Regions from separate parts of the Anabaena sp. CCY 0017 genome, predicted to be linked through region 1. Evidence: riboswitches for the same ligand, from Rfam matches in the RefSeq annotation. Region 1 holds a riboswitch; each other region holds the start of a gene.
The links. A riboswitch is a leader RNA that binds a small molecule or an ion and turns the genes downstream of it on or off. The one in region 1 is predicted to bind cobalamin.
Positions count from the first base shown of each region.

Region 2: linked by a shared signal. The riboswitch ahead of ACM0OW_RS12765 (hypothetical protein) and the one ahead of ACM0OW_RS04775 (DUF1636 domain-containing protein) in region 1 are both predicted to bind cobalamin.
Region 3: linked by a shared signal. The riboswitch ahead of cobG (precorrin-3B synthase) and the one ahead of ACM0OW_RS04775 (DUF1636 domain-containing protein) in region 1 are both predicted to bind cobalamin.

Region 1 is NZ_CAWUDG010000003.1:68,156-75,388, forward strand. Features, by position in the region: gene ACM0OW_RS04755 (hydrogenase maturation protease) at 1-423, shown strand, start outside; gene ACM0OW_RS04760 (hypothetical protein) at 489-863, opposite strand; gene ACM0OW_RS04765 (SagB/ThcOx family dehydrogenase) at 882-2,168, opposite strand; gene ACM0OW_RS04770 (ankyrin repeat domain-containing protein) at 2,155-2,619, opposite strand; cobalamin riboswitch at 3,395-3,602, shown strand; gene ACM0OW_RS04775 (DUF1636 domain-containing protein) at 3,624-4,052, shown strand; gene ACM0OW_RS04780 (class I SAM-dependent methyltransferase) at 4,209-5,057, shown strand; gene ACM0OW_RS04785 (transporter substrate-binding domain-containing protein) at 5,308-6,444, shown strand; gene ACM0OW_RS04790 (2Fe-2S iron-sulfur cluster-binding protein) at 6,522-6,821, opposite strand; gene ACM0OW_RS04795 (HesB/IscA family protein) at 7,096-7,233, opposite strand, start outside.
Region 2 is NZ_CAWUDG010000008.1:174,431-181,663, forward strand. Features, by position in the region: gene ACM0OW_RS12755 ((2Fe-2S) ferredoxin domain-containing protein) at 1-664, opposite strand, end outside; gene ACM0OW_RS12760 (TonB-dependent receptor) at 692-2,692, opposite strand; gene ACM0OW_RS12765 (hypothetical protein) at 2,756-3,001, opposite strand; cobalamin riboswitch at 3,108-3,256, opposite strand; gene ACM0OW_RS12770 (DUF4912 domain-containing protein) at 3,584-7,233, shown strand, end outside.
Region 3 is NZ_CAWUDG010000001.1:1,418-8,650, reverse strand. Features, by position in the region: gene ACM0OW_RS00045 (PAS domain S-box protein) at 1-605, shown strand, start outside; gene cobJ (precorrin-3B C(17)-methyltransferase) at 795-2,564, opposite strand; gene ACM0OW_RS00035 (precorrin-2 C(20)-methyltransferase) at 2,707-3,411, opposite strand; gene ACM0OW_RS00030 (precorrin-8X methylmutase) at 3,414-4,040, opposite strand; gene cobG (precorrin-3B synthase) at 4,107-5,591, opposite strand; cobalamin riboswitch at 5,640-5,797, opposite strand; gene ACM0OW_RS00020 (hypothetical protein) at 5,925-6,134, opposite strand; gene cbiE (precorrin-6y C5,15-methyltransferase (decarboxylating) subunit CbiE) at 6,355-7,233, shown strand, end outside.

The DNA.
Region 1 (7,233 bases):
GACGATGCTGTAGGCGTAATTATTGCCCAACGCCTACAACAATATTTAGCTGCAAATCCTCATCCTGATGTGCGAGTGTATGACTGTGGAACCGCAGGGATGGAAGTAATGTTTAAAGCCAGAGGTAGTAAAACATTAATAATTCTTGATGCTAGTTCCACAAATTCAGAACCAGGTGCTATATTTAAAGTCCCAGGAGAAGAACTAGAAGCTTTACCAGAACCTAGTTATAATTTACATGATTTTCGCTGGGATAATGCTTTAGCTGCTGGAAGGAAAATATTTGCAAATGAGTTTCCCGAAGATGTCACAGTTTACCTAATTGAAGCCGCAAACCTTGATTTAGGACTAGAATTAAGTCCCATAGTCCAACATTCTGCTGACTTAGTATTTAAACAATTAACTAACCTAATCAGGCAGTAAAATCAATTACGAATTACGTTAGCGAAGCTCCTCTGAAAGAGGCACTATGAATTACGAATTATAGCTTATGCCCAATCACGATAAACAGACAGTTCATCTACTCTCATTTCAAAGGGTATACCTTGACTATCTGGGGGACAAACACGGATTTTAGCACTGGTAATGATGGAGTTTAGTAACGTTCCCATTGGTACGATTTGCTGCAAAACTCGCCAATTAGTCACTTGATCAGGACATTCAATTACTAATGTCATTGCATTAGCAAGGGTTGTGACATACCAGCGACAATTAGACAGCAGGTTTTGAATAGTGCGATCGCACCCTTCATAAAAATACCTACTAATAGAATACTCTAATTGTTGACGCAGTATAATATCTGCCGATGTCGGCTGCTTAGGACGAGAATCATCACTATTAAAATAAAAATTATTGTTCGCCATCTCTCTTTATGATCCTAGTTATTTGCCAATAGCCATCCCATAGAGAACATCTTTATCGGTTTGTAATAATTCTTGGGTTTCATCATCGTAAAAAGCACCAATTCCACTACAATCAATTCCCAAATAATTACTCACCAAATAAATTCTTTGTCCGAAAAAACCAGCTAATTGCATAGCGGTTTGATAATTGATATAGTTAGATACAAAGAACAAAGTTACAGCACAATCTCTCGCGATCGCTTGATTCACGCATAAGTAACCCGTCCGTTCCCCGAAATTACCTGCTTTTAGCAGATGCGTACCTTGATATAATCCCGGCGATATCCCCTCAACTCGATGCACAACAGAGTAAATTTCTATTTCCTCAAAATTTTCTGTAGGTATCGATTGTGCAATTTGTCGCCAGATATATAAATAGTCTTCTTGAGAAATAAACTGCTTCCGGAAACGTCTAATGGAACGTCTATTCCAAACAGCTTGATAAAATTTATCCTGATCAAAGTTAAACTGTGGCTGTACTAGTGGCTGTGTTGCACTTTGCTGTACAGATGTTAGTTCATAGCTATGTTCAATAAATTCATTAGCTTCAAAATAATCTGTCCCACAGACAAAAGGAACCTTTAGCCTTAAACGTCTGACTGGCTTTTCTTGCACCTCACCAGAGATTACCCCCGCAGTGATAAACTCTTTATTTTCAAAGCCTAAAACTGCATTGAGAGCAAGTTTATCAAAATCAAAAATCAGTTGTATATCTTTGTTATGCAAATAGGCTGATGCTGCGATCGCACCTAAATGATGACCGCTATCTAAAAAGCAATATCTCAGGCTTCTATCCTGATATTTCCAGCTAGACCTATAATAAACGCAACTAATTAAAAAGATGTACCCCTTGATACTTTTCCCCGGTATAATATAACTTTCTAACCCATCATCAATTAATTCGTAAATGAGAGTTAGACAATTATTCTCAACTTCCAGATGATATATCCCATCTATCATTCCCGACATCCCGCGCACTTGGACATACACTTCTGTCGGATATAAAGCCCCTGCTGAGGGATTTACTCGGAGTTTATAGGGTACATCTTTATAAGCTTTTTTCAGCGTAACTGCACTGGTTAACCAAATAAACGAATGCAGAGGATTATTGACATTTAATTTCACCCGCCGATAAAACTTGGGATAAACTTTAAATGCAGTTGGCTGGGTTGAAGCATCTACATAATTGGGATTAATCTGTACAGATAAGTAAGAATGCTTGGTTGCATCGTGGTAAGCTGTCTTTAAATTCTTACTTTGAGGCATTTCTGAGTAATCCTAAAATCTCGATATTGCTAGCGAAATCTATCGCTTTATAGTCGTCTAAATTTCTGATATCCAAATTAGGATTGTGTTGTAAAAGTAATTTAGCCACACCTGTTTTTCCTGCTGATGCTGCATACATTAAGACAGTTGCGCCGTTATCATTTTGATTATTAATGTTAATTCTTGCAGCTAGAAGTAAGCTAATTAACTCATAATGATTGCCGAAACAAGCAAACCATAAAGCATTATTCCGATCATGGTTTTTAGCATTAATATTTGCCCCCAAATCAATTAATTCTTTGACAACTGCATAAACTCCTTCTCTGGTAGCTTTCATCAAAGCCGTATCACCATTTTCACCTTGTTGATTTAAATTTTGGGTATTATAGCCGTTTGCGAGCAGCCATTGCTTGGTGACTTCACTCATTTTTTGCTTTTTGATCTGATTCATAACTCATCCTTGATATTTCTAAATTGACTCAGCAATGTGAATAGTAGGGATAGCCTACTATTTATAAATAAAAAATTATGGCATTCCTAATGATGGGAGTCGTTAAAAACTCTAGCTAGGAGATTAATTGGTAGCTTGAAACACCCCATGACCTCAGTCTGGCATTTATTTGTACCTAAATAAATTAGGTTAAATTTAGAAGAATATTTACGCAGATTTTCGCTATCTTATTCTTGCACCTATCTTAATTTCTGCCTAATTTTTAACTGAACAAAAATTAAAATAGAAATGTCGGAAATAATCTATAATCGCTTTTTCTTGAAGATTAGGTTCAAGAGCAACAATTTAGCTTATTTATATATTATCATTCTGATAACTTTAAATTATGAATCATTTATAAAGATTCCAAGACATCTTAGAGTTGATTTGCAAAAGGAAACTTAAAAATGCAGCTAAAGCTACACTTCAGTTTTAAAATATAATAAATTAGACATCTAGTGAAAATAAAATAAGGGTTATCTGGAACCTTTGTAGAGACGTTCCATGAAACGTCTCTACATTCTTTGTCGGAGATGTTTATTAGACATTAAGCAAATTTAGATATGCTTTTTAACACATCCTCGTAGGTAAAATACCAATACGGTTTAGTTAAACAAGCAAACTTTTTGTCAAGTACACAGTAATTTAGCTTACCTACTGTTATCAGTGTTGTTACTCCTAGACCAGTTTCTATGAATTTTATAATTCATAATGTCATAAATTTGACGAAAGTATGATAGATTCTCATATATCCGGTTCTAATAGAAATCAGCTATTAGAGGTAAGGGGGAAAGTCTGGTGTAAATCCGGCACTGTCCCGCAGCTGTAAACCAATTTTAGAGTTTTAATTTGAGATATAAGATTGCATCGAACAGTCTAAAATCCCCAAGTTGAAATTTAAAACTGCGTAAGTCAGAATACCCGCCGATATAAAAGTAACTTTAGCTAAAATCTACGAGGCATAGATGACAGCAGAACATACAATATTTGTTTGCACCACTTGTGCGAGTAAGTGGGAAGATGGTAAGCGTGTGGGCGAAAGTGGCGGAGAGCAGTTGCTCAAACACTTACAAGCACATTATCCCAATTGGGAATTGAACACAGAATTTATTCTTCAGCCAGTGAACTGCATGAGCGCTTGCGATCGCTCTTGTGTGGTATCCTTTGCTGCATATAATAAATCTACATATCTTTTTGGTGATATTTCTCCTGATTTGTCACCCGCAGCAGTTGCTGGAGTATTCGAGTGTGCGAGTAAATATTATGCTCACCCAGAAGGTTTATTACCGTGGAGTGAACGCCCAGAACCATTGAAGAAAGGAATTTTGGCAAGAATTCCAGCAGTATCTACGCCCTCTCTGATAAAATCTCCAGAAAAAGAACTCTGTAATTAAAAATACCAGATTTCCAAACTAATTAGGCGATCGCATCTCATATCTTCCTCTTTGCGTCTGGTGCGCCTCTGCGTGAGACAGCAGGCGAAATTTGGTATTTGATCAGAATAATGTGATTAAATACCAATACCTTCGCCAAGCTGACCTTAACCCTAAATGCAAAAATCAAAGTCAATTAAGATTTCCAAAGCAACACGCTACCAAAATGCAGCCATAGATTACTATATGGGACTCACAGGTTCCTCCTATCTACATTATGGCTATTGGGAAGTAATACCAAATATTGATGAAGAATTGACCATAACTCAGCTGCGTACAGCACAAGAAGCCTATACAACTAAACTGTTTAGTTTCATCCCTGAAGGAACCAAATCTGTACTGGATGTAGGCTGTGGTATTGGTGGTAATGCAAAATTACTATGGGAACGTGGACTGAGTGTTGAAGGACTAGCACCCGATGCAATCCAAGAAGAGAAATTTATTCAAAATACTAACGGTAAAATACCTTTCTACTTAACGACATTTGAAGAATTTCAGACTTCACATTCCTATGATTTAGTTCTATTTAGTGAAAGTAGCCAATATATGGCTGTGGAAGATTTAGCCCAAGGTGCTGCGCGTTTACTTAATAGTGGTAGTTACTTACTAATAGCAGATATGATGCGCTTGGATGCCGAATACAAAGAAGGAATTTTTTCTAACTGTCATGTTGCTGATGACCTCCACGCAGCTTTAGAAAAGGCTGGATTTAAATTAATTAAAAGTGAAGATATTTCTCAATCAATTGCACCAACAATTGACTTATGTCTGAGTAATTTTCGGACTTTTGGATTAACCACATTTAAATATATTGCTGATGTTGTTAAAATAGCAGTTCCACCTATATATAAAATAGGAAGTTGGGCTTTTAAACGTTGGTTAGAGAAACCAATTGCCGAGGGTCTAGCTGCACGAGAAATTTTTGATAATCATCTTTGTTACCAAATTCAACTTTGGCAGTTATAAAAAGTTTTGAGACGTGATAAATCGCGTCTGAACAAGAGAGTGACGTGATAAATCGCGTCTGTACAAGCAAGTGCGGAGTAAAGGTTTGAAAAGGTGATTAACTTGAAGATGCGGTGGCTGAGGAGTTATCATCCAGACATTGTTCAGGAAATAATATCACCTTTTTTAAGTTTGATCGCACGAGTATATCAGGAGTCAACCACTCATGAAATTTTGCCACTTCCCACATTCACAGCCACTGCATAGCATTTTGTCTGTATCTATTTTTCGAGTCCGCCAGAGTTTTGCCGCCAAATATAATTGCTTGACTGGGGTAGCTGTCGCTTTAGTTATTTCTATCCCAACTTTAGCCTCAGCCGCACCTTTGCGAGTCGGGGTAGCTGGTTCGGCTCCTTTCGTGGTTAGCAAAGATCCAGAAACGAATGGCATTAGTGTGGAAGTTTGGGCAGAAGTAGCTCGATCTCAAAATATAGAGTATGAATTAATACCTCAATCCAGCGTTGCCAATGCCCTAGACGTTGTAGAACAGGGAGACTTGGATTTATTGATAGGCCCTATCACAATTACTGCTCAACGCCTACAAAAAGTTGATTTTACCCAACCTTATTTTTCTACAGAAATTGCCGTCTTAACAACATCTGAAGACCCCAGTATTTGGAGCCGGGTTAAACCTTTTTTTGAGACTGCGGTGTTAACTTCTTTGGGCGTATTAGTTATTCTGATGTTCGTCGTCGGGAATTTGGTGTGGTTAGCGGAACGAAATAAAAATAGTGAACAATTCCCCAAAAATTATCTTCAGGGAGTGGGTAACGGGATGTGGTTTGCACTGGTAACATTAACTACAGTGGGGTATGGCGATCGCGCACCTGTTACCCGTCTCGGTCGTTTCATCGCTGGGACTTGGATGGTATTGGCTTTAGTCACAGTTTCTTCCTTAACAGCCGGACTAGCTTCCGCCATAACCATCGCTTTGTCTGGTGATTCTACTGAACGATTTACCAGTCCTTCCAGCCTGCAAAATGCCAGATTAGCAACCGTCAAAGGCTCATCCAGTGTTGAGGTAGTGCAGAACTATAGTAATCGAGTTCAAGAAGTCGCCACTCTAGCAGATGCTGTAAAACTATTATCTGCCAAATCAGCAGATGCAGTAGTATTCGACCGTCCCGCGATGGAATATTATCTCACGCAAAATCCCGAATTGAACGTAAAATTAACTAACTTGTCTTTGGGAACCGAGCTTTATGGGTTTGTTTTACCCATCGATAGTCCTTTAACAAAAGACCTCAACATTGAATTGCGACTAATGTCTGAAAATGGCTCTTTAAAAGACATTGCTAATCGCTGGCTCAGTTATATATCAGAAGATACTAAAAATTCTGCAATATAGCAATTCCAAATAAAAAATATCCCCGAATTCTCAAAGAATTCGGGGATCTAAACCTCCTTAGAGGTTAAAGCAATACTCTACACAAGATATGGTTCTTGGTGAGTCTTAATTGTGCAATTAGAACGGGGATAAGTAACGCAAAGTAAAGCGAAACCTTTATCCATTTGCTCATCATCTAAAAAGATTTGATCAGATTGATCAATTTCACCTTCAACGACTTTTCCCACACAACTAGAGCAAGAACCTGAATGACAAGAGAAAGGTAACTCAAGACCATTTTCTTCTGCTGCGTCTACAATGGTAGTCTCTTCATCAACTTCAATTGTGGTGTCGAGGTCTTGCTTTTTGTTGATTAATCTAACTTGATAGGTAGCCATTTTCCGATTCTCCTCAAAATTTATACGATCAGATTGATTTCACGAAGTTTATGAGTTTCTGTTACTTAGTGAACTCCAAACTTCGAGAAGCAGCGCGGAAGAGGACACTGCATTGATGGGGTTCCTCCGGCTGTAGGCGAACGCAAGTAGTATCGGCTTACGAACTTGCGATTTTTTCCAAACCCGTAAATTAGCAAGTGTCCATCATTTCTACGGGAAACTTTGAAAGCTCAATTACGAATTACGAATTACGAATTACGAATTCACAACACTACTAGCTGCAAGGTACACCAGTGGGTGTGCCATCATCTGTTTTGAATGACTTTCCGCAACCGCAGGTATCACTTGCATTAGGGTTAGTGAACTTAAAGCCACTTTCCATCACCCCTTCTACAAAATCGACCACAACCCC
Region 2 (7,233 bases), on a different contig from region 1:
TTAAAGCTGTAAAAGTCGGTTCCCACTTCCGAGAAGGAAGACAACGCCCAGAAGTACAAACTGAGATATAAGAACGCTTTAAAGGATTGCGAGTAAATGGTATCGGCTGCTTTCCTAACACATAAATTTCCCGCATTTCCTCATACAGCGCTAACTTAGCTAAATTAGGTTTACCCTCTGGTAATAAATTCTCATCCTCCACAAAAGGATTAGGGAAAAATATCGTCATTACCTCTACATTTGCACCATTCCAAAATTTAATTCCCCAACTTCTGGGATTTCCTTCTGCATTAAAACGACGATAAAAAGCAGCCCGACTAACTTGACGTTTTTGTCTTAATTTCAATGGGGTTTTACACTCTGGTCCCCCTAAACTTGGTTCAATACATAAATGTAAATGCCAACCTTCAGCTGCTACCGTTAAATAACCATCGTAAAGAATACACAATTTAGGTGCAGCAGTAAATTCCAGTTCTAATACACCACCTTCGGCAACATGACCGACTCCTACTTGATGCCAATTTTCCTGAAATAAGGTGTACAGCAATGATGATAAAACATCTGTATTGGCAGGAAAATCTTCATACTCAACTCTACCTCCTGAAAGCAGAGGTTCTGTTGTCATCAGATTTAATGGTGTTACCCAAGGATTAAATTGCGTCATGGTATTTACCAATTTTTACGAAATTTTTCAGAATGTGGATCTTAAACCAACTTGAAAAACTCTACCTGCGTCGGGGAAACCCGCAAAAAGTTGATAGCGTTGGTTGAAAATATTATCTACACTACCACTAAGTACAAGGTTATCACTCAGAGAAATTCGCAGTTTAGTATCAAAGGTAGTATAACCTGACAAAAATTCTGTGTTGGTATTATTTGTGGGATAGCCACTGAGAGAACGCATGAGAAATTCTAAATATAAACCTTGAGCATTTTCATAAGAAATTCCGGCATTTAAACTATTTGCACCTGCGAAGCGTAACTCTTTACCTACTTCCGCAGAATTGCTACTTTCTAATATTTGTGGGTCATTCAGAGTATAATTGGCAAAGGCAAAAATATTCTTGGCTAGTTGCACATTCAAAGCTGCTTCAATTCCTCTGGTACGCACTAAGCCAATATTTTCAAATGAACCTATAGGAACACCAAAGTCAAAAGCAATATTATCCGATATGGTATTTTGAAAAAATGTTAAGCGTAGTAAACCAATATTACCTAGTTTTTGGTCAATACCAATATCATAACTATCACCTTTTTCGGGTCGTAAATTGGGATTCCCCACAAATCTAGCACCTTGACCAAATAAGTTAGATAGCGTAGGTACACGAAAATTTCTGATATAATTGGCTCTCAGGGTGGTAGATTCAGAAACTGCTAGTCTTGCACCGATACTGGGTGATGTAAAGGAACCATTAGCTAAACTGTTAAAATCTTGGCGCAAACCTAAGTTGACACCGAGGTTAGGTGTGATATCTACTTCATATCTAGCAAATAATGCTCCTTGACTAATACTACCGTCATAACTAACTGTTCTAATATTATCAGCAAAATTTAAGGTACTATTATTTGCTGAGACGTTGCGGTAGTCAAAGCCATAAACTAAAATTTGATTGTCGGCAAATTTCCAGCTATGCTGTGTTTGAATACCGTAGGAAGTTTGTCTATTGTCTAGTTGGTTAGTGGGTCTGTCAAAGCGAGTGTTGAGAAAGTCTGTGTAAATCTTTGCTGTTAATAAAGAATCATTTCCTTGACCTAGCTGAGAGTTCCAAGTTAAGTCAGCTAAAACTTGGTCTGTATATTTGCGATTATTAGGAGTTAAGGAATTGAAAAATCCTTGACCAAATTGTGGTTCAGGAATCGCTACTCCTCCTGGTACGCCTTGATTTTTAGCTAAGTATAAAGTAGAAAGAGTTAAGGTGTTTCTATTCCCTAAATCTGCTTCTAATTTGACGTTAAAATTATTAAACAGAACATCATCGTTTTCCCTGGTTCCCTCAAAATTAGCTTCGGGAATGAAAAAAGGAAAATTATTTTGCGCCTGGGTACGGTTATAACCCACAACCCAAGATATATCACCTTGTCTCCCGCTATTTTGAATGGTTTGCTGATTTAATCCATACGCGCCCAGAGTCACTCCCGCTTCGGTGGTAATTTTCTCTGTGGGACGACGAGTAATAATGTTAATTACACCCCCAATAGCATCGGAACCGTACAAGGTAGAACCACCACCTGGTAAAACTTCTACTCTCTCTACATTATTGGTGGTAATTTCCGAAAGGTCAAAACCACCAGAACCCAAATTATTGATTGGTCTCCCGTCGAGTAATATTAAAACTTGTCCGGTGTTAGAACCGCGAATAAATTGACCGCTTAATGCACCAACTCCTGTACCGACTGTACCATCACCTAAGACACCGGGGAGAAATTGCAGGGCTTCTTTGACTGTTCGCGCCCCTCTAGCTTCAATTTCTTCTTGGGTAATTACATACACAGGGCGTGTAGAATCTTCAACTGTGCCATCACGCCGCAAAGGTGAAGAGACTCTTTGATTTAAGAGTTTCTCAATTACAGTCAGTTCAATATCGGGTTCTGGTTCTGGTTCTGAAGCCATAACATATCCTGATGATAAACTACTATAAATTGTGTGCAGAATCAGTAAGTTGATCCCGCATTGCCAAGAAATTTTAGGCATCTAGTTTCTCTGTTTAAGTATGGGTGTGATTTAGACTGCTTGTAGAGTCTAGGACATGAGTTTTTAACCGCCGATAAACGCCGATAAACGCCGATGAATTTCAGGTTGATTAGTTAATTGTTTGCAAATATGCTGGCTGTATTGAGTTACACGACGACAGGATGCCCACTCCAGAAGATTTATCATGTTAAGATGTCTGCCTGGTTTACTTGCAAGGCGCTGTATATCCAAATTCAGCCACAAAAAATTTCCAGTTAAGGGAATACCTGAACTCAGCAAAAATTTATGTGCTGGTGCGTTGCTTTGCACGAAAACGCATCCTACAAAAATTGTGGGTTTAATTCTGTTTTAATAAATACCTGTGCTGACCAAGTTTTTTTGTTCTATACATGATCTGTGCCTCGCAGATAGGTGTTTGCTTGGAAGTTACGTCAGTGGGCATTCTGACTCAGAGACAAAAACAATTATTATCTCTTCACAGCTGCGGGACAGCGCCGGATTTACACCGAACTTTCCCCCGTAATACAGGAGTTACCTGTTACGTCTGATGGATGCTTGCCATAAGAACTGACTTTTTTGATTCAATCATATTACTATAAAAGTGTAAATTTGTACAAAAAAAGTTGCGTTGCCGGAAAGATTAGATACAAAAGGTTGTTACCCAGATGGTAATGATAATGATTATTATTCTGTCTAACTGTTTTGTCAACTGCTAATAGAGGTAATTTGGGCATAAATAGTTAATTTTTATGACTTTTTCAGACTCGCTAAGTCTTGGTCAACAGAAAATTAGAAGAAATTTGACACCAGATGTATAATTAGCGCGTCTCCTCTTGCATTAAAAGATAAAATTAAGACCATCCGGCTTTCTGTACCTAGATAAAGAGCATTATGTGGCAACAAGAAAAAAAAGATAGTGCGATAGTCAGTCTGGCATTATTACTGTCCTTAGCTACTAGCCCTATGGCAGTACATTTGTTCGTGCCGACACCAGTGCTGGCACAATCTGCCACTGACGCTGACTCTTTTCCACTACCGACAAGTGTGGAAGATGGAACTACGGTGCGGATTGATGGTTCTATGAATTTGGCTGCAATCAACCAAAGTTTAAAACAAGGTTTTGAGCAAGAGTTTTCGGGGGCTAATGTAGAAGTTGCCAGCAATGGTGCTGATGTGGCTATATCAGCTTTAATAGATGGTACTGTTGATCTAGTTGCGATCGCCCGTGGTTTGACTCCAGATGAACAAGCCCAAGGTCTGGTACAATTACCATTTCAACGAGAAAATATTGCCATCATAGTTAGTACAGATAATCCTTTTCAGGGTGGTTTAACTGATCAACAATTCGCCGACATCTTCCGGGGAAAGATTACAGATTGGTCAGAAATAGGCGCATCTGAAGGTACAATTCGATTCATTGACCGCCCTGAAACGAGCGATACCCGCAATACATTTCGCACTTATCCAGCTTTTACCGGGGCTGAATTTGCCACAGGCTCTAATGCTACCCAGATAGAGGAGGATAACACTGCCGAAATTGTCAAGCAATTAGGCAATGACGGCATTAGCTATGCAATGGCTCATCAAGTGTCGCAATTGTCAAATGTGCGCGTGATTCCCATCAATGATATTTTGCCAGATAATCCGAATTATCCCTATTCCCAGCCTTTAGTTTATGCTTACAGGCAGAATCCTAGCCCCAATGTAGCCAATTTCCTCGGTTTTACCCTCGCAGTACCAGGACAGCAAGCTATAGAAACAGGTAGAGCCGCAGCAGCCGCAGCCATCGCCCAGGGAGAAGTACAAACAGCACCCGCCAATACCCAAACTGTATCAGAGGAACAGCAATCTCCAGAAACTAATCTTGAAGATATACCTCTGTGGTGGCTTTTGTTACCTATATCCGTGATAGTTGTCTTACTAATGTGGCTTATCCGGTCACGCATCTGGGCAACTGAGGCTCAAAATAAAACCACAGATGCAAATCTCAAGGAATCTATGGAAAATGAAGTGGCAATAGATAATATAAGTATTGATACTCCTGTGAGTGAACCTTTCCCTGAAATGCCGTCCAATGATGACGCTTTAACAGCAGGAGCAGTAGCAGCTATGGGTGAACACCTGGAAGAAAAATCACCTCTTAAAACTAATGACGAGAGTAATTCTACAGAAACAGAGTCTTTTGATAATCCTGATTCACTCTGGGATATAGAAGCACCAGCAGCCGTAGTCAATACTCCATACCCTCAATTACCAGATGTACCTCAAGTTGTCTCTGAAGAGTTACCTCTTTCAGAAGTGGTATCTGAGGCGGAAAATAGCGAAATTAAAGACTTTGGTGACGAAATAGCAGAACAGCCCCAAGTAGAACCAGATTTAGGTTTAATTGAGGATATCTTCTCAACGGAAACTACAGACTTAGCTGGTAATATGGCGACAGCAGATAATCTTTGGTCTGAGAACGATGATGATATCTTTGCAACTGAAACTACGGATTTAGGTGGTGATATTGCTCCAGAATACAATGTTTCGTCTCAGCACGATGATGATGATGACACAATGGTGTTCAGTAATTGTGATGAGACTATCTTACCGCCATCGGATGAAAAAATATCAGAAAATGTGGTCATTTCACATCCATCACTCCCAGATATTACGGAAGATATATTAAATGTGGTAGCAGATGCAGCTGAACCCGGCAATAATTTGTCAGAGGAAATAGATATTTTTGCAGATAGTGCAACTTTTGAAGGCACAGGTCTGGAAAATGAGCGGGAAGTGCTAAGTGATATAACAGAGCCTACGTGGTTTGATGTAGATGGGGAGCAAAGTCTTGTTCTCAAGTATCGCAATGCTGAATGGGCTTATGCGACTTGGTTCATTGGTGAAAGTTGTCAGCAAGCATTAGAAAATAACGGCATCTCTCAATTAGCGCTGCGGTTGTATGATGTGACAGATTTAGACTTGAGTTATCAAACTCCCCAATTTGTAGAAGAGTATGAAATTGACTCAGGGATAGAACTTTACGTCGCCATTCCCCACAGTGATCATGATTATATAGCCGAAATCGGTTATGTCACCGAAGGCGATCGCTGGGTAATAATTACCCGTTCCCAAAGAATTCGCGTCTTTGCTACACCCGTGGAAGATACCACAGAAGACCCCGTAAATCTCGATGGGGAACAAAGTATTGTTCTCAAGCCTCGCAATTCTGAATGGGCTTATGCGAGTTGGTACATTAGCGAAACTTGTCAGCAAGCATTAGCAAATAATGGCATCTCTCAATTAGCGCTGCGGTTGTATGATGTTACGGATTTAGACTTGAGTTATCAAACTTCGCAATTTGTAGAAGAGTATGAAATCGAGTCAGGGATAGAACTTTACGTCGCCATTCCCCACAGTGATCATGATTATATAGCCGAAATCGGTTATGTCACCGAAGGCGATCGCTGGATCACAATTACCCGTTCTGACAGGGTGCGCGTCTTTGATACAGCCTCACCAGAAGATACCACAGAAGCCCCAGTTATCAATCTGGATGGGGAACAAAGTATTGTTGTCAAACCTCGCAATCCTGAATGGGCTTATGCGACTTGGTACATTAGTGAAAGTTGTCAGCAAACATTAGCCAATCACGATATCTCTCAATTAGCGTTGCGGTTGTATGATGTGACAGATTTAGACTTGAGTTATCAAACTCCGCAATTTGTAGAAAAGTATGAAATCGAGTCCGGGATAGAAGCTTACGTCGCCATTCCTGACAGTGATCATGATTATATAGCCGAAATCGGTTATGTCACCGAAGGCGATCGCTGGATCACAATTACCCGTTCTGACAGGGTGCGCGTCTTTGATACACCCCTGAAAGATACTACAGAAGACCCAGTTCTGAATCTGGATGGGGAGCAAAGTATTGTCCTCCAGCCCCAAAATGCTGAATGGGCGGCTGCGAGTTGGTCTATTAGTGAAACTTACCAGCAAACATTAGCAAATAATGGCATTTCTCAATTAGTGGTGCGGTTGTATGATGTCACGGATTTAGACTTGAGTTATCAGACTCCAGAATTGGGACAGGAATATAAACTAGAGTCAGGGATAGAAAAGAAATATCTCGCCATTCCCCAAAGCGATCGCGATTATATTGCCGAAATAGGTTATGTTACAGATAGTGATATTTGGGTAACAATTGCTCGTTCTGCCAGGGTTCGCATCTTTGGTATACCCTTAACAAATACCACAGATGACAATATATCAACAGCAGACACAGAATTAGTGGATTTATCCACAACCCAGAATGAGAGTAGTATTCTCCTGAAAACCCGGACTCCCAAGTGGGCTTATGCTACTTGGTATATATCCACAACTGACAAACAAATGCTGCAAAGTAACAGCAGATCTCAATTATATCTGCGGTTGTATGATGTCACAGATTTGGACTTGAGTTATCACACTCCTCAGCTTGTGCAGAAATACGAATGCGACGAAATTACAAGCGATCGCTATGTGGCAATTCCCGCTACAGATCATGATTATATTGCAGA
Region 3 (7,233 bases), on a different contig from region 1:
CTATCGACTTGGAATTTCTGAAAGAAGACCTGATTAAATTGCTTAATTCTATGCAAATAGGAACCCAAAGGATTCGGGAAATTGTGTTATCTCTACGAAGTTTTTCTCGTTTAGATGAAGCCGAGTTTAAACAGGTAAATATTCACGATGGTATTAATAGTACTTTGATGATTCTGCAAAATCGCCTGAAATCCAAACCAAATCATCCAGAGATATTAGTTATCAAGGAGTATGGTAATTTGCCTACAATTGAATGCTATCCTGGACAACTCAATCAGGTCTTTATGAACATTTTAAGTAATGCTCTTGATGCTGTGGAAGAAGAGTTTGTTGGCGAAGGAGGACAAATTCGTATTACTACTGAAGTTGTGAATACAAACACAGTAGCAATCCGTATTGCAGATAATGGTCGAGGAATTCCCGAAAAAACATTAGAAAAAGTATTTGATCCTTTCTTTACTACTAAAGATGTGGGTAAAGGTACAGGATTAGGACTATCTATTAGTTATCAGATTATAGTAGATAAACATCATGGAAAGTTATCTTGTAATTCCATTCCTGGACAAGGTGCAGAATTTTTAATTGAAATTCCTATTAGTCAGTAATTATAGCAAAGTGCTGAGTGCTGAGTGCTGAGTAGAAACCAAGTAGGGGTGGGTTTATTCAAATAATATTGGTAATTGAACATATCTGTAAACCCGCCCCTACATCAAGGCTTTCAGTAATTAAAAAGCTCTGCTAAAACTTTCGCGAACCGGGTATGACTGCGCTTAGAGCCATAGTGTAGCGTAGGCTTAGATTTGTTGAATGTACTGTCTTGGTGTATAAACGGAAATGCTGCCATCACTACGCTGAATTGTTCGGGTTTGGCTGGAACCAATTAGAATAACTGTTCGCATATCGGCTGAATCTGCTGTTAATTGGTCAAGTTTGATTACCTTCACCATCTGCCCTGGTCTGCCAATGTTTCTGGCTAATACTACTGGGGTGTCTGGTGTTCTATATTTCAGCAAAATATTTTTCGCTGCTTCTAGTTGCCAAGTGCGCTCTGTGGACACGGGATTATAAAAGGCGATCGCAAAATCAGCTTCAGCAGCTCCAGCAATTCGTTGTTCAATAATTGACCAAGGTTTTAAAATATCAGACAGGGAAATCGCGCAGAAGTCATGTCCTAAAGGCGCACCAATAACCGCCGCCGCCGCTTGCATCGCTGATATCCCTGGTGCAACATGAATGTCTATACTATCCCATTCCGGTTTGGGGTTGCGATTCCTACGGAGCGCTGCGCTATCGCATACCTCAAATACAGCCGCAGCCATTGCATATATCCCAGGATCACCAGAAGATACTACGGCTACATACCGCCCTTGTGCTGCCAAATCCAGCGCCATTGTTGCCCGTGCAATTTCTTCACGGTTGTCGGACTCATGCAGTTGTTTACCATCAGCGAGAGAACCAATTAAATTTATGTATGTTTTGTAACCCACTAAATCAGTTGCAGATTTGAGTATTTCTTTCACCTCTGGAGACATCCACTGTGAACCACCTGGCCCAGTGCCAATAATGGCTAACCGCCCCTGTGCTTGACCTATGGTGCTGGGGTCTATGGGTTTGGGCGCAATGGCGATCGCTAGGTGGGAAGATGAGGAGGATAAGGGAGACGAACCAGTGGCGTTGATGGCTATGGCTTGGGCTGGGCTATAACCTTGTGCTGTCAAATTTTCTAGTTTATCTGAGGTAAAGAAGCGTGTAGGTACTTTAAAGGCGTTAGCAATGGCTTTTAAGCTGGGATTATTCGCCATGTTGATAGGTGCAAATATTCCAGCTACTGATGCGGGGGCAAGTTCGGCATCTGCTAACAATTGTTGTACTAAAGCTAGATCAACAGTATCACTGATGGCGTTCGCGGAGCGTGCGTTCAGCGCAATCGCTATAGTTGCTGGGTGATAAACCAGGCGGTCGGGTGCAGGAGTGACTAATTGTTCTGTAACCTGAATAGTTAAATCGCCGTTGGGGTCTATCGGTAGTTGACTATTACTCAACCAAGGTGCTGAACCTTCAAGCTTGACTTGCGCCCCAGCTAATAAATCTGAGATAAATTTCTTCGCGTCATCTGGATTGGCTAAATGATATCCAGGAGGAGGAGATAATAGCGCTGTGCGGAAACGGATATCACCTGTTGTAGTGATTGCAGGTTTAACATCAAGTTCCTCAGCAATGCGTCGCGCCAAATCATTCACGCCATTCAGTCCACCCAAAAGCGGAACCACAGCACTTCCATCTTCAGCTACAGCTAATACTGGCGGTTCCTGTTTTTTATCAGAAAGCATTGGTGCGATGGTTCTAATCAGAATGCCAGCAGCACAAATACCAATTAACGGTGTTCCCTCTGCGAATAACTCGCGCACTGTATCACCGAAGTTAGTGAAAGTGACATCAACACCAGATGTGCGTCCTGCCAAACCGTATAATGTCGCCCCTGGCAGGACATCGATGATTTTTCGGGCTACTGGTACACTGTTTTGACCCAGTACCACAACGGCAGGTACAATCTTTGTGATCATTTAATTAGATATTTTGTAAAATTTGATATCCTTTCAAATCAAACCACATATAGACACAGATAATCTTTCGTGTATGGCTAGGTAATTTAAGCCTGTGGTTTTTCAAATAAATACGAATCATAACTAGAAGTTGTTATTAAACCTATAGTCGATTTTTGGTTGGGATGATAATCATTGAGAAATAGGGTACTTGATCGGGATCAACTTCATCCAGGGGTACAATTCTCTGCTGTGTCATTGTTGCCCTCTCAATATACAATGCTCGTGATGCCAATCCTAATTGATGTAAAACATTTCGCACTTTGGTAAAATGGCGACCTAGTTTCATTATCGCCGCCGCATCGGTTGCTAGTAAGTGCGTAGTCAATTCTTCTGCCGGCATGGGGGCAGGTAAAACGGTCATAATATCGTTGTAATAAGTGAATGGTACACCCAAGGCTACAGGACAAGCCATAAGTGAAGAAACTCCTGGTACAACTTCGGTTTTGTAGTGTTCAGATAAACGGGTGAAAACATACATGAAAGAACCGTAAAAAAACGGATCACCCTCACACAACACCACTACATCCCTTCCTGCTGCTAGATGTTCGGCTATTGGTGCAACTTCTTTGTCATAAATCAAATTGGCCGTTTCTGGTTCTAAGGCGCGGGGGAGGTGAAACAGCACTTCGATTTGATTCCCGGTGAGATATTGGGAAACGATCGCTCGCGCTATACTTTCTTTATCTACTGCTGACTGATAAGCTACCACAGGGGCAGCCTGTAATAGTCGCAGTGCTTTCAATGTCAATAGTTCGGGATCACCTGGCCCTACGCCAATTCCATAGAGACGGCCTTTGATTTGCATGATTATTCTTCCTCTGTTGCTAGGGCATTAACTGCTGCGGCGGCGATCGCACTGCCACCACGCCGACCATGTAATGTTAAAAATGGTACACCTTTGCTATTTGCTGCCAATGCTGCTTTTGATTCTGCCGCACCCACAAATCCTACGGGGAAACCTAAAATTAGCGCTGGTTTCAGCACTCCTTCTTCCAGCATTTCTAATAACCGAAATAATGCTGTCGGTGCATTTCCAACTGCTACCACTGCCCCTTCTAAGTGCAATCGCCACAACTCCACCGCAGCAGCTGATCTCGTATTACCCAAACGTTTAGCTAACGCTGGTACTTCCACATCATAAAGAGTGCAAATAACTTGATTGTTTGCAGGTAGTCTCTTTCTCGTAATACCTTCGGCAACCATTCGGCAATCACACAAAATCGGCGCACCTGCTGCTAGTGCTGCGCGTCCAGTCTGTACTGCCGTTGATGAATATCCCAAGTCATTGACGATATCAGTCATTCCACAGGCATGAATCAGGCGTACAGCCACTTTTGCTACATCTGGCGGCAGCACATCTAGGTTGGCTTCTGCTCTGATAATGGCAAAGGATTTACTGTAAATTTCGTTAGCATCTCGGATGTAGTCAGACATGGGAAAATAGTGAATGGTGAATGGTGAATGGTAATGGCTATGCCACGCAAGTTAACAGAAATAACCCTAACTCACTGGGGAGAATAACGGCTGTAATTGGGCAATTCCATATCTATTAACAAATTCTCCAAAGGATTCATCAGGATTTCGGCATTGAATTTTATAAACTTGTAACATCTGCCCTAACAATACAGGTAGTTCGGCCACTGTGACATATTGATAGAGTTGACGACCAAATTTTTGGTTGCTGTCACCTATGGCTTCGCTACGCCAGCTATCACCAACATAAATATGATAAGCTTCCAAGGTTCCATGTTCTGATTCTAGACTGACACCGAGCAAGGTAATATCACTATGACTATGTTGGGCGCAAGATTTTTCGCAGCCGCTAAAGTGAATATTAACTGGGTGATTCAGACTAACATGAGTTTCGAGATATTTTGCTAATGCTAAAGCATCACCTTTAGTATCTGTGGCAGATGCTGCACAACCTTTATTACCAGAACAGGCAACTAATGCAGTATTGATATTACTTGCCGATATATCTAATTTTAGAGCAGCGATTTCACTCTTGACATCGGTAAGCGATCGCTGTGGAATATCAGTCAGGAGTAAATTTTGCCAAGGAGTTAGCCTCAGAGTCCCGCTACCGAATTTTTGGGCTAAATCAGCTAAACCCCGGATTTGCTGACTCTCTAGCCTACCTAACGGTAAAACCACGCCAATATAAAATAAGCCTGGCTGACGCTGGGGATGAATGCCGATATGTTGATAGTTAGATTTTGAATTTTTTTCGAGACTGGTTTTATTCAACTGTCGCTGAGGGGTGAGGTTAAAACCTAGACGTTGTTCAACTTCTTGCAGATAATTTTCACAACCTAAGTTATTTAACAGCTCTCGCAAACGCAGCTTGCGCCGACTGTTAGGGTCAGTATAATTGAGATAAATATCTGCTAAAGCTGCCAAAAGTGGCAAACATAACTCTGGTAATAAGACAATTCCCATATCAACGGGTGGTTTTCCCTTGACACCGACGCTGAGACATAGCCGAAAATAAACTTTCCCGTCAATTAAGACAGCAGCAAACATGATATCGTTGAGGCGATCGCACACCGAAACTTTACCACCACTATCAAAGCAAACGCTAAATTTTGCTGATAGTCCTGATAGCTGAGGATGTGCGGCGATATAATTTTCCCAGTCTTGCACAAAGGGACGAGTATCAATTAATTCTTGGGGATCAATACCAGCAGTGGGGCTGGTCATAATATTCCGAATGTGGTCAACAGCAAAATTGCGAGAACCGATACCGATATTTTGTAAATGCTTGAGAACTGCTGGATTTATTCCCGAACGCAGTTCCCTGATTTGGAGGTTGGCGCGATTGGTAACATCAACATAACCGCCCCCGTAATTCTCTGCTATATCTGCGATTGCATGACACTGTTGACTATCCAGAATTCCACCTGGTATTCTGATGCGAGATAATATCCCATCTTGGGCGGCTGTATCATAAAACAAACCAGGACATAAGGCAAAACCGGACAGCAAAACTGTAACTCCTTCCCTGTGCGACGCAGGCAGTAGATAGTGAGTGTGTCTTTAATACACTGCTATGGTTGGCATTCTGACTTGGCAAGTAAAAAACTCAATGCTCTGTTTTGGCCTTCCCATTACAGCTGCGGCACAGTCCCGGAATTTCACCGGAGTTTCCCAACTCTTAGCTTTATTAATTTAACATGATCAGGTATTCAGCTCGCTGGATGCTGCATATTTTTAATATTCAGTTAAATATATCACTTGATATATTTGGAGAATTTATTGACAAACCAGAGATTAAGCCTGTGACATTTTTTGGGCTAATTACGCAAAATTCTACTAATTTTATTGTACTAAATCAACTAAGGTGTCACACTGGAACCGGACTACACAGGAAACTAAGCATCCCCGATAATGCTCGGATGTGAATACAGATAGTGTGATGTTGCTAGAACCAGGTTCTAATATGCGTTTCACCTTGCAAACTTGCATTTTATTCTTGCAATAGGCAATAATGCGATCGCCTGCTTTGACATCCAACGCTTTAATTTTCAATTAATACCAACCTAATTGTGAAATTTCATTAACCCAAGTAAATATATATTTCTATATTTTACCTGTTCAACAGTTGTAATGCTTACTCATTATAACACACGAGTAAAAGTTATAAACATCAAACTTGGGAGTGTTGAGTTAAAACCTGATTAATAGATTAGAATAACTGCTCTTAATCGCAGTCAAAGCCGCAATATCTAGTTAAATTATTACAGCTTCTATGACACGGAAATGGCTATCGATTGTGGGGATTGGTGAAGATGGGTTACAGGGTTTAAGTGCGATCGCTCGTTCTCTAGTAGACCAAGCTGAAGTGATTGTCGGAGGCGATCGCCATTTAGCCATGTTCCCACCAGATGACCCACGTCAGAAAATAGCCTGGACATCTCCCATTAGCACCTCCATAGCCGACATTATCCGTCGTCGGGGTGAATCAATCTGTGTATTAGCCAGTGGCGACCCCTGCTGTTATGGTATCGGTGTCACCATTACCCGACAAATTCCCCTAGAGGAAATTACGATTATTCCTGCACCGTCTACCTTCAGCCTCGCCTGTGCCAAACTGGGATGGTCTTTCACTGATATAGAAACCTTGAGTTTGTGCGGTCGTCCAGCTTCTTTACTCCAGGCTTATATCTATCCCCAGGCTAAACTGTTGATTTTGAGTGAAGGAAAAGACACCCCCGCAATTGTTGCCGAAATCTTGACAAATCGTGGTTATGGTGGTAGCAAAATTACAGTTTTAGAACATCTGGGCGGTATTCATGAGAGAATTGTCGAAGGTACAGCCGCAGATTGGCATGAAACAGAAATTGCACCGTTGAATGCGATCGCACTGGAATGTATTGCTGATGCTGGGGTAATACCTTTACCCAGATTACCAGGATTGCCAGATCATGCCTATCATCATGATGGACAGTTAACTAAGAGTGAAGTGAGGGCGGTGACTTTAGCAAAATTAGCTCCCACTCCCGGACAGCTACTATGGGATGTCGGCGCGGGTTGTGGTTCAATTTCTATCGAATGGATGCGGACTCATTCTCGATGTCAGGCGATCGCTATTGAACAGAATTCCTCTAGACTGGGGTACATAGCCGAT